2 linked regions of the Eleftheria terrae genome follow. The protein of the gene in region 1 interacts with the protein of each later gene in a pairwise test. Links are inferred from orthologs where the notes say so. Each region holds a gene or a part of one and is shown on either strand. Other genes may lie near its edges.

The links. The genes of interacting proteins can lie anywhere in the genome.
Region 2: the proteins of N7L95_RS16885 (region 1) and N7L95_RS03185 interact in binary tests that used the Escherichia coli proteins (3 or more experiments, as listed by UniProt). The link is inferred for Eleftheria terrae from one-to-one orthologs.

The regions. Positions count from the first base shown.
Region 1 is NZ_CP106951.1:3,807,419-3,812,114, reverse strand. What follows is about bases 1,076-3,937. They hold N7L95_RS16885 (TetR family transcriptional regulator), read left to right. Parts: upstream 1,076-2,122; coding sequence 2,123-2,752; downstream 2,753-3,937. Other genes in these bases: N7L95_RS16880 (DUF1501 domain-containing protein), read right to left, coding at 2,922-3,937; N7L95_RS16890 (efflux RND transporter periplasmic adaptor subunit), read right to left, coding at 1,076-1,977. Also shown: N7L95_RS16895 (efflux RND transporter permease subunit), read right to left, coding at 1-724; more of N7L95_RS16890, read right to left, coding at 736-1,075; more of N7L95_RS16880, read right to left, coding at 3,938-4,463; N7L95_RS16875 (DUF1800 domain-containing protein), read right to left, coding at 4,478-4,696.
Region 2 is NZ_CP106951.1:663,024-667,845, reverse strand. The notes cover bases 1,116-4,103. They hold N7L95_RS03185 (succinylglutamate desuccinylase), read left to right. Parts: upstream 1,116-2,125; coding sequence 2,126-3,082; downstream 3,083-4,103. Other genes in these bases: N7L95_RS03180 (GlxA family transcriptional regulator), read left to right, coding at 3,120-4,082; N7L95_RS03190 (amino acid ABC transporter ATP-binding protein), read left to right, coding at 1,253-2,017; N7L95_RS03195 (amino acid ABC transporter permease), read left to right, coding at 1,116-1,256. In the rest of the region: N7L95_RS03200 (ABC transporter substrate-binding protein), read left to right, coding at 1-451; more of N7L95_RS03195, read left to right, coding at 468-1,115; N7L95_RS03175 (diguanylate cyclase domain-containing protein), read right to left, coding at 4,261-4,822. UniProt on the Escherichia coli protein: Transforms N(2)-succinylglutamate into succinate and glutamate.

The DNA.
Region 1 (4,696 bases):
GCCGGCCCTGGGCCGTCACGGTGTAGACCAGGTCCTGGCCTTTCGGTGCGGGCTCCGCACCGATCTTGCCGGCGGCGTACTGGGCGTTCTGCGCGTTCACCGCGGCCGCAATGTCGGCCGTGGTCACGCCCAGCCGGGCCATGCGGTCCGGCTGCAGCCACAGGCGCATCGAGTAGTCGCGGGCACCGAAGATCTGCACGTCGGCCGCGCCGGGGATGCGCTTGAGCTCGTCCACCACATTCTGCGTGGCGTAGTTGGACAGGAACAGCGAGTCGTAGCTGCCCTTGGGCGAGTTCAGGCCGATGACCAGCAGGAAGTTGTTGGAGCGCTTGGCCACCATCACGCCGTTGCGGCGTACCTCGTCAGGCAGGCGTGGCGTGGCCAGCTGCACCCGGTTGTTGACGTTGAAGGTGGCCTTGTCGACGTCGGTGCCGACCTCGAAGGTGGCAGTGATGACGGTCTGGCCGTTGGACGACGAGGTGGAGCTGAAGTACAGCAGGTTCTCGACGCCGGAGAGCTGCTCCTCGATGGGCGCGGCCACCGTCTTGGCCAGCGTCTCGGCCGAGGCGCCTGGGTAGTTGGCGGTGATGGTCACCGTCGGCGGCGCGATCTCGGGGTACTGCGAGATCGGCAGCACCTTCAGCGAGACCAGGCCCGCCAGCACGATGATGATGGACAGGACGGCCGCGAAGATCGGCCGTTCGATGAAAAACTTGGACGACATGCTCGCTCCCGTCACTGCCCCGCGGAAGCAGCCGACGCCGCTGCCGGGGCGCTGGCCGCCGAGGCCGGGGCCGCGCCAGGCGCCGCACCGGCCGCCTGCGGCTTGACCGGCGCGCCGGGGCGCAGCTTCATCAGGTTGTCGACGATGACCTGGTCACCTTCGTTCAGGCCCTTGCGGACCACCCAGTCGCCGCCGACCCAGTTGCCGACCTCGACCGGCGCGGGCGTGGCCTTGCCGTCGCGCACCGTCCACACCAGGGTGCCCTTGTCGGTCTGCATCACCGCCGCCTTGGGTACCAGGAAGCCCTGCACCTGGCCGGCCACGACCTGGGCCCGCACGAACTGCCCGGGCAGCACCGCCAGGTCGGCGTTCGGGAACTCGGCGCGCAACTGCACCGTGCCCACGCGGGCATCGACGGTGGAGCCGGCGAAGTTGAGCCGGCCTTGGGCGGCCAGCGGCTTGCCATTGGCGTCCAGCAGGCGCACCTGCGCCTGACGCGCGTCACGCAGCTGCGACTGCTCGGCTTCCGAGAACGCAAAGCGAACCCAGATCGGGTCGGTCTGGGTCACCGTGGTCAGCAGGCTGTCGGTGCCGGGAGACACCAGGCTGCCTTGCGACTTCTGCGAGCGGCCGCTGATGCCGGCGATGGGCGCCGTCACCGAGGTGTAGGACAGGTTCAGCTCGGCCTCGCGCACTTGCGCCTGGGCCGCCGCGACTGCGGCCTCGGCCAGGCGCAGGCCGGAGGTGGCGTCGTCGTATTCGCGCTGGCTCACCGCTTGCTGCTCGGCCAGCGGCTTCAGCCGCTGCGCCTCGCGACGGGCCTGCTCCAGCTGGGCCGTCTGCTGGCCCAGGTTGGCGCGTGCCTGCTGCAGCGCGATCTCGAAGGGCGCACGCTCGATCTGGTACAGCGGCGCACCCGCCTTGACCCGCTCGCCTTCCTGGTACAGCTGGCGCTCGATCAGGCCGCTCACCCGGGCGCGCACCTCCACTTCCTTGGAGCCCTCGGCCTGCCCCACCGCCTCCAGCGTGAGCGGCACCGACTCCAGCTTGACGCTGCGCACGCTCACCGGCATGGGTGGCATGGCGCCGCCAGGGGCGCCGCCATGGCCGTCACCTTCCTGCTGCTTCGCACCACAAGCCGCCAGCAGCACCGCAGCGGCCAGGGTCGAGATCAGGAGGGGCAAGCGCAGCCGGGGAGCGGAGACCGCTTGGACAGCAGCGGCCCGTGCTGGGGAAGCAGGGAGAGAAGCCATGAATGAGTCCAGATAAGGAAGCGCCCTCTTGCGCTGGGGCAAGAAGGTCGGGGGACTGAGGAAAACGCCAGGGAACCAATGGCGAGATACGACTATCATACATACATTCTTGTATGTATGTATGAAGACGAGGTGAAGTACCGCCATGGTGCGCCGGACCAAAGAGGAAGCTGAACAGACTCGCCGCCAGATCCTAGACGCCGCCCGTGCGACCTTCCACCTGCGTGGCGTCGGCAACACCAGCCTGGAGCATATCGCCCAGGCAGCGGGCCTGACACGTGGCGCCATCTATTGGCATTTCGCCAACAAGGAAGAGCTGTTCAAGGCGATGTGCGACGAGGTCACGATCGCACTGGTGGACCGGATGGACTATGCCCTGCTGCTCGACCCCGAGGCCGACCCACTGGAGCGCGTGCGCAACTTCCTGCAGCAGTTGGTCGACGCGCTCAGCGAAGACGGCGGCCTGCGCTGCACGATGGAGATCCTGAACTTCAAGTGTGAATTTGTCGGCGAGATGCAGCGCGACCTGGCCGACTACATCGAGCACAGCGAGGAGTGCCTCGCCAAGCTGCAGCAAGCCTACCAGGCGGCGCAGCGCGACGGCCAGCTGCGGGCCGGGCTGGCACCCCGGCGGGCCGCCCTCGAGACCTTGATCTTCCTGACCGGCTTGCTGCGGCTGCGCCTGCTGGGCATGCCGGTGCTGCAGAAGGGCAGCGAGTTGAAGGGCGTCATCGGCGCCCATGTGGACGGCATGCGGGTGGCGGCGACCGCCTGAGGCCGCTGGCGCCCCAGCCCAGCCCAGCCCAGCCCAGCCCGGGGCCGGCAGTGCGGTGTGCGGGCCGGCACCGGTGCGACGCCGCCGGGCGCCTGTGCCCGCCGGAACGCCGGACGCCCTCTTCAGGCCCGGCCAGCAGGCGGCCCGCCGTGCAGCGGGCCGGCCTGGCTCAGGCGCGCATGAAGCCCAGGTTGCGCTGCGAGGCGTCGAAGTTGCGCAGATTGGGCAGGACCTCCAGCAGCTGAGAGGCGCTCAGGCCGAACCACTGGCCCATCGTGGCGGCGTACTGGTCCACCGAGATCTCCGGCAACAGCGCGCCGTTGCTGCCGATCTGGTTGGGGCTCGTGAAATCGCCCTTGCCGGTGCTCTGGCCGTAGGCGGGGAAGCGGCCATAGAGGTCGCCGCCGCGCACGGCGCCACCCATCACGAAATGATGGCCGCCCCAGCCGTGATCGGTGCCGTCGCCATTGCTGGTGAAGGTGCGCCCGAAGTCGGAGGCGGTGAAGGTGGTGACCTTGTCCTGCGCGCCGATGGCGCTCAGCACGGTGTCGAAATAGCCCAGCGCATGCGACAGCCGGGCCATGGCATCGGCATGGTTGCGGTTCTGGAAGTCGTGGGTGTCGAAGCCCCCCAGGCCGACGAAGAACACCTGGCGGCGCACGCCCAGCGAGCCGGCGGCCGCCACCATGCGGGCCACCACCTGCAGCTGCTGGGCCAGGCCGTTGAAGCCCTTGGCGCCCGTCACCGGGCTGTCGTATTGCAGCAGCGGATCGTTCTGCGGATTGGTGACGCCGGCGCTGCCGAAGGGCGGCGCCAGGCTGCCCAGCGCGCTGCCCAACGCACGCTCGGCCTCGATCGACCGGCGGGTGGTCTCGACATAGGCCGCCTCCAGCAGGTTGCCGGAGCGCGCGGTGGCGGCAATGCGCTCCATCGAGGCCGCGACGGTGGACGAGCCAAACAGCCGGCGCTGGCTGTCGACCCCCAACAGGATGGCGCCGTTGCTGCCCACCTGGTACTGCTCCACCTGCTCGCCCGACAGCCACACCGCATTGCCATAGGCCGAAATGCTGCTGAACAGGGTGTTGCTGCCATTGCCGGAGCGCAGCAGGTCGGCCATGCGGCCGCCCCAGCCGGCCTTGGCCCCCTCCGGCGCAAAGGCCTGCCAGGTGGACTGCTGGTCGTTGTGCGAATACAGCTTGGGCGGCTTGGGATGGCTGGACGTCGCGTACTGCGCCTTGGTGGTGGGCGCCAGCAGCGGGCCGACGTTGGCCACCACGGCCAGGCGCTTGTGGGTATTGAACAGGCCCTGCATGCCCCCCAGCAGGGGATGCAGGGCGAAGCTGCGGCCGGCCTGGGCCGTGGCCGGGTTGAGCGGCAGCACGCCGCCCAGCCGGGCGGGCGACGCGGCCGCGGCTGCCGCATCGGCAGCAACCCCGGGCGCCAGCAGCGCGATGGCGTCGGCCCCGCCCTGGCGCACCTGGCGGTAGTTCTCCCAGGACGCGGCGTCGGTGGCCAGCACCGTGTTGTAGGTGTCGTTGCCACCAAACAGGAACAGGCAGACCAGGGCCTTGTAGTCGCTCGGCGCCGACTGTGCGGCTGCCGCACCGATCGTCGCGAGATTGAGGGCGAACGGCGCGGCCGAGGTGCCGAGCAGCGACAGCGCGCCAGCGCGGCGCAGGAACTCCCGGCGGGAAGCGTGTGAGTGCGTCATGCGGGACCTCGGCTTTACTTCTGGACGATGAACTCGGGCGACAGCAGCGTCAGGTAGACCGCCGTGTACAGGCGGTTGGCCTTGGCCTGCTCGATGGTGCTGTCGTTGCTGCCGTTGGGCTTGCGCGCCGGAATGACGATGCTGTCGACCGCCGTGCGCAACTCGCTGCGCAGCGCTGTGGACATCTGCCCGTTCAGCAGCCGCTGGTTCATGCGCTCCACCAGTTGCTCGGG
Region 2 (4,822 bases), 3.1 Mb from region 1 along the record:
GCGCGCCGTCACCTTCACCGAGCCGCACTATTGCTCGGGCGGCATCGTGGTGTCGAAGAACCCGGCGGTGCGCACCGCCCAGGACCTGGCCGGCAAGGCGGTCGCGGTGCAGACCGGCTCGTCCTACATGCAGAACCTGCTGAAGCTGCCCGGACTGAAGGAGGTGAAGAACTTCCCGCAGGACACCGACGCCCGCACCGCCATGCTGTCGGGCCGGCTCGACGCCTGGGTGACCGACCGCTTTGTCGCCAAGGCCGCGGCCAAGGCCCAGCCGAAGGCCGGCATGCAGGTGGGCGAGCTGATCTTCGTGGAGCGCATCGCCGCCGCCGTGGCCAAGGGCAATGCCGGCCTGGCCGAGGCCTACAACAAGGCGCTGAAAGAGAGCTTCGCCGACGGCAGCTATGCGGCGCTGTCGAATCGCTACTTCGGCGAAGACGTGCGGTGCAAGTGAGCGCAGGAGGGCAGCCATGACCGCCTTGTCCCTGCAGTGGCCCGCCGCCTGGAGCCGCCAGCAACGCAGCACCGCCACCATCGTGGTGGCGGCTGGCGTGCTGGTGCTGCTGCTGTGGCTGATGTCCATCCCGCTGGCCTGGGCGCCGGAGCCCATTGGCGAAAACGCCCGTGCCTTCGCCGAGGGCACCCGCGTGACGGTGCAGCTCACCCTGGTGGCCGGCGTGGCCGGCATCGCCATCGGCGTGCTGGCCGCGCTCGGCAAGCTCTCGCGCATCGCGCCGCTGCGCTGGCTGGCCTCGCTCTACATCTGGGTGGTGCGCGGCACGCCGCTGCTGGTGCAGGTGCTGTTCGTGTTCTTTGCGCTGCCGGTGATGGTGCCGGGCCTGCAGCTGTCGGACTTCGCCTCGGCCTGCGTCGCGCTGGCCTTCAACGTCGGTGCCTACAACGCCGAGGCCATCCGCTCCGGCATGCTGGCCGTGCCGCGCGGGCAGGGCGAGGCGGCCCGTTCGCTGGGGCTGTCGCCCTGGCACACCTTCATCGACGTGAGCTTTCCGCAGGCCTTCAAGGTGGCGCTGGCGCCGCTGGTCAACAACTCGGTGGCCCTGTTGAAGGACTCGTCGTTGGCCTACGCCATCGGCGTGGTCGAGCTCACCAACGTCGGCAACCGCATCCAGGCCTCCAGCTTCCAGCCGGTGCCCACGCTGGTGACGGTGGCCGTGCTCTACCTCGCATTGACGACCGTGATGACGCAAATCTCCAGTGCCATCGAGCGCCACTTCGACGTGGAGGGCCGGCAGCCATGACACACCCCACCCAGGCCACGCCGGCCACCCAGGCCCTGATCCGGGTGGAAGGCCTCAGCAAGCGCTTCGGGCCGGTGCCGGTGCTCAAGGACGTCACGACGCACTTCAACGCCGGCGAGGTCGCGGTGATCGTCGGCGCCTCCGGCTCCGGCAAGTCCACGCTGCTGCGCATGCTGAACCGGCTGGAGAAGCACGACGGCGGCCGCATCCTGCTCGACGGCATGGAGTTGGGCGACAGCCCGCGGCAGCTGGAGGCGCTGCGCCGCCAGGTCGGCATGGTGTTCCAGCAGTTCAACCTGTTCCCGCACAAGACCGTGCTCGACAACGTGACGCTCGCGCCGCGCCGCCTGCGCAAGCTGGGCCGGGCGGCGGCCAACGAGCAGGCCCTGGAGCTGCTGCAGCGAGTGGGCATGCGCGAGCATGCGCACAAGTACCCGTTCCAGCTCTCCGGCGGCCAGCAGCAGCGGGTGGCCATCGCCCGGGCGCTGGCGATGCAGCCGCGGGTGATGCTGTTCGACGAGCCAACCTCGGCGCTCGACCCCGAGATGGTCAAGGAAGTGCTGGACGTGATGAAGCAGCTGGCCACCTCGGGCATGACGATGATCGTCGTCACGCACGAGATGGGCTTCGCCCGCGAGGTCGGCGACCGCATCCTGTTCTTCGACCAGGGCCGCATCGTGCAGGATGCACCGCCGGCGCAGTTCTTTGGCGCCCAGGAGCATCCGCGCATCCGTGCCTTCCTCGGGCAGGTGGCGCACTGAGCGCCTCCGCCGGCACGCCGGGCCCGCGCCTGCTGGGAGAATCCGGCGTGCTGCCGTTTTGCAACCCTTTCGATCCGCGCCCGCCGCAAGGCCGGGCGCCACGCCACGATGGCTCTGCTTGATTTTGCCGGCGCTGCTGCCGGCTTCACCGCCGCCGGCTGGCAGGGCGAGGCCTGGGCCCCCGAGGTCTGGCACTTTGCACCGCTTGGCCGCGTTGCCCGCTGGCGCCTGCTGTTGTCGGTCGGCGTGCACGGCGACGAGACCGCGCCGATCGAGATGATGGCCGGCCTGCTGCCGCGCTGGGCCGCCTCGGCCGGCCAGCTGCAGTGCGAGCTGCTGGTGTGCATCGGCAATCCGCCGGCGGTGAACGCCGGGCGGCGCTACCTGGAGGTCGACCTGAACCGGCTGTTCTCGGCCCGTGCCAGCGGCGAAGGCGCCGAGCCGGCCCGTGCCGCGGTGCTGCGCGAGGCGGCGGCGCGTTTCCTGCAAGGCGGCCGCCCCGCCTTGCACCTGGACTTGCACACCACCATCCGGCCCTCGCTGCGGCCCACCTTCGCGGTGCTGCCGCTCAACGGGCCCGAGGCCGTGCGTGGCCCGCTGCTGGCCTGGCTGGCGTCGGCCGGGCTCGATGCGGCACTGTCCAATCCGCTGCCCAGCGGCACCTTCAGCGCCTGGAGCGCCGGCCTGGGCGCGGCGGGCTGCACCGTGGAGCTGGGCCGGGTGGGGCGCTTCGGCGAGAACCGCCTGGAGCTGCTGCAGCGCTTCGAGCAGGCGCTTGACCTGCTGGTGCGGCGTGCTGCGCCAGGCCCGGTGGGCCGCGGCGAGATGGCCCACTACCGCGTCAGCCGCGAACTGGTGCGCGCCAGCGAGGGCTTCCAGCTGCTGCTGTCGCCCGAAGCGCCCAACTTCCACCGCTTCTCCGCCGGCGAGGCCATCGCCGAAGAGGGCGGGCAGGTGGTGCGGGCGCTGTCCGACGACGAATGCATCGTCTTCCCCAACCCCAAGGTGGCGCTGGGCCAGCGGGCCGGCCTGCTGGTGGCGCCCGACGGCGTCGTCAGCGCATGACGGGCCCGGCCGCGGCCCGGCCTGGCAGGCTGGACGCATGAGCGAGATCGAGCCGGCCCCCGGCGAGGAACGCCCGCTGCCCGGCCCCTGGCTGGCGCTGGCGCAAGAGGGCGTGCGCCCGTCCTGCGGCCTGCTGCACTGGCAGCCGCTGCCGCCGGTGGAGCTTGCCATGGCGGGCGCGGTGCTGGCCGCCGCCGCCGGGCAGGGCGCCGCGGACCTGGCCCCCGCCTGGCTCGGCCCCGCCGCCATCACACCGGACACCGCCCCGGCGCTCCTGTTCCTGGCCGAGCCGCCCCCCGACGCCCCGGCCGCCGAAACCCTCAAGCGCCTGGCGGGGCAGGCGGCCCTGGTCTTCCTGCTCGGGCCCGCCGTGCGCTGGTTCGCCGCCAGCCGCTGGGCGCGCGGGCGCCGCGTGGCACTGCACTGGGCCGACCTGGCGGGCCACGAGCAGTTGCCGGAGCAGGTCATCGCCTCGCCGGCCATCATCGAAGTCAGCGAGAAATGGACCACCTGCTGCGGTGGCGCCGCCGTGCACGACCTGCTGTTGCTGCTGGTGGAAGCCCTGTGCGGCGCCAAGCTGCGCCAGGCGGTGCAGGACGAGTTGTGCCTGGAGCGGGTGCGTGAGCCAGCCACCCGGCAGCGCCAGTCGCTGCCGGGCAGCATGGGGCAGCTGGTGCCCAAGCTGGCCGAGGCGGTGGCCCTGATGGAGGCCAACATCGAAGAGCCGCTGCAGTCGGAGGAGCTGGCCGAGCTGGTCGGCATGTCGCGCCGGCAGCTGGAGCGGCTGTTCAAGCAGCACCTGGACAGCGTGCCTTCGCGCTATTACCTGGAGCTGCGCCTGGGCAAGGCCCGGCGCCTGCTGCGCGAGACGCGGCATTCGCTGCTGCAGATCGCCCTGATGTGCGGCTTTTCCTCCGGCTCGCACTTCTCGACCAGCTACAGCGCCGTCTTCGGCGTCACCCCGCGCGACGAGCGGCAGAAGATGCTGCGCGGCGGCTGAGCGCGCTGCGCCGCCGCTGGCCGAGCGTCGGCCGGGACGGCGCACCTCCCGGTCGAAGCCGGCGGCAGGCAGAGCGGGCGATCCCAACGAAAGCGGACCAGGGTGCCGGCCGCGTCCTGCAGGCCGGCATCGCGGTGCATGGCGGCTGGCCGCCGGGCAGGGCCCGCCGCGCGGGTCCTCAGGCCGCCGGTGCGGCGAGGCACCAGCCGTCGCGGCCGGCCTTCTTGGCGGCATACAGCGCAGCATCGGCGCGAGCCATCAGCGCGGCTTCGCTGGCGTCCTGCCCGTCGAACACCGCCAGCCCCAGGCTGGTGGTGACAGCCACCGGGCCGCCCGGCACCTCGATGGGCTGGGCACACACCGCCTTCACGATCTTGTCGGCGATGCGGTCGGCCTCGCTGGCATCGGCCAGGCCGTCGAGCACCACGACGAATTCGTCGCCACCGAGCCGCGCCACCATGTCGCTGCGGCGCACGCCGGCATGCACCCGTGCCGCAAAGCCCTGCAGCACCGCATCGCCCACCGCATGGCCACGCAGGTCGTTGATGGACTTGAAATGATCCACATCGAGGAACATCAAGGCCATCGGTGCCCCGGTCTCGACCGCGCGGGCCATGCTCTCGCGCAGGCGCTCGTGGAAGCTGCGGCGGTTCGGCAAGCCGGTGAGGGCGTCGAGCATCGCCAGCCGGTTCAGCTGCTGCTGCGACTCCTTGAGCGCGGTGACGTCGGTGGACAGCGTG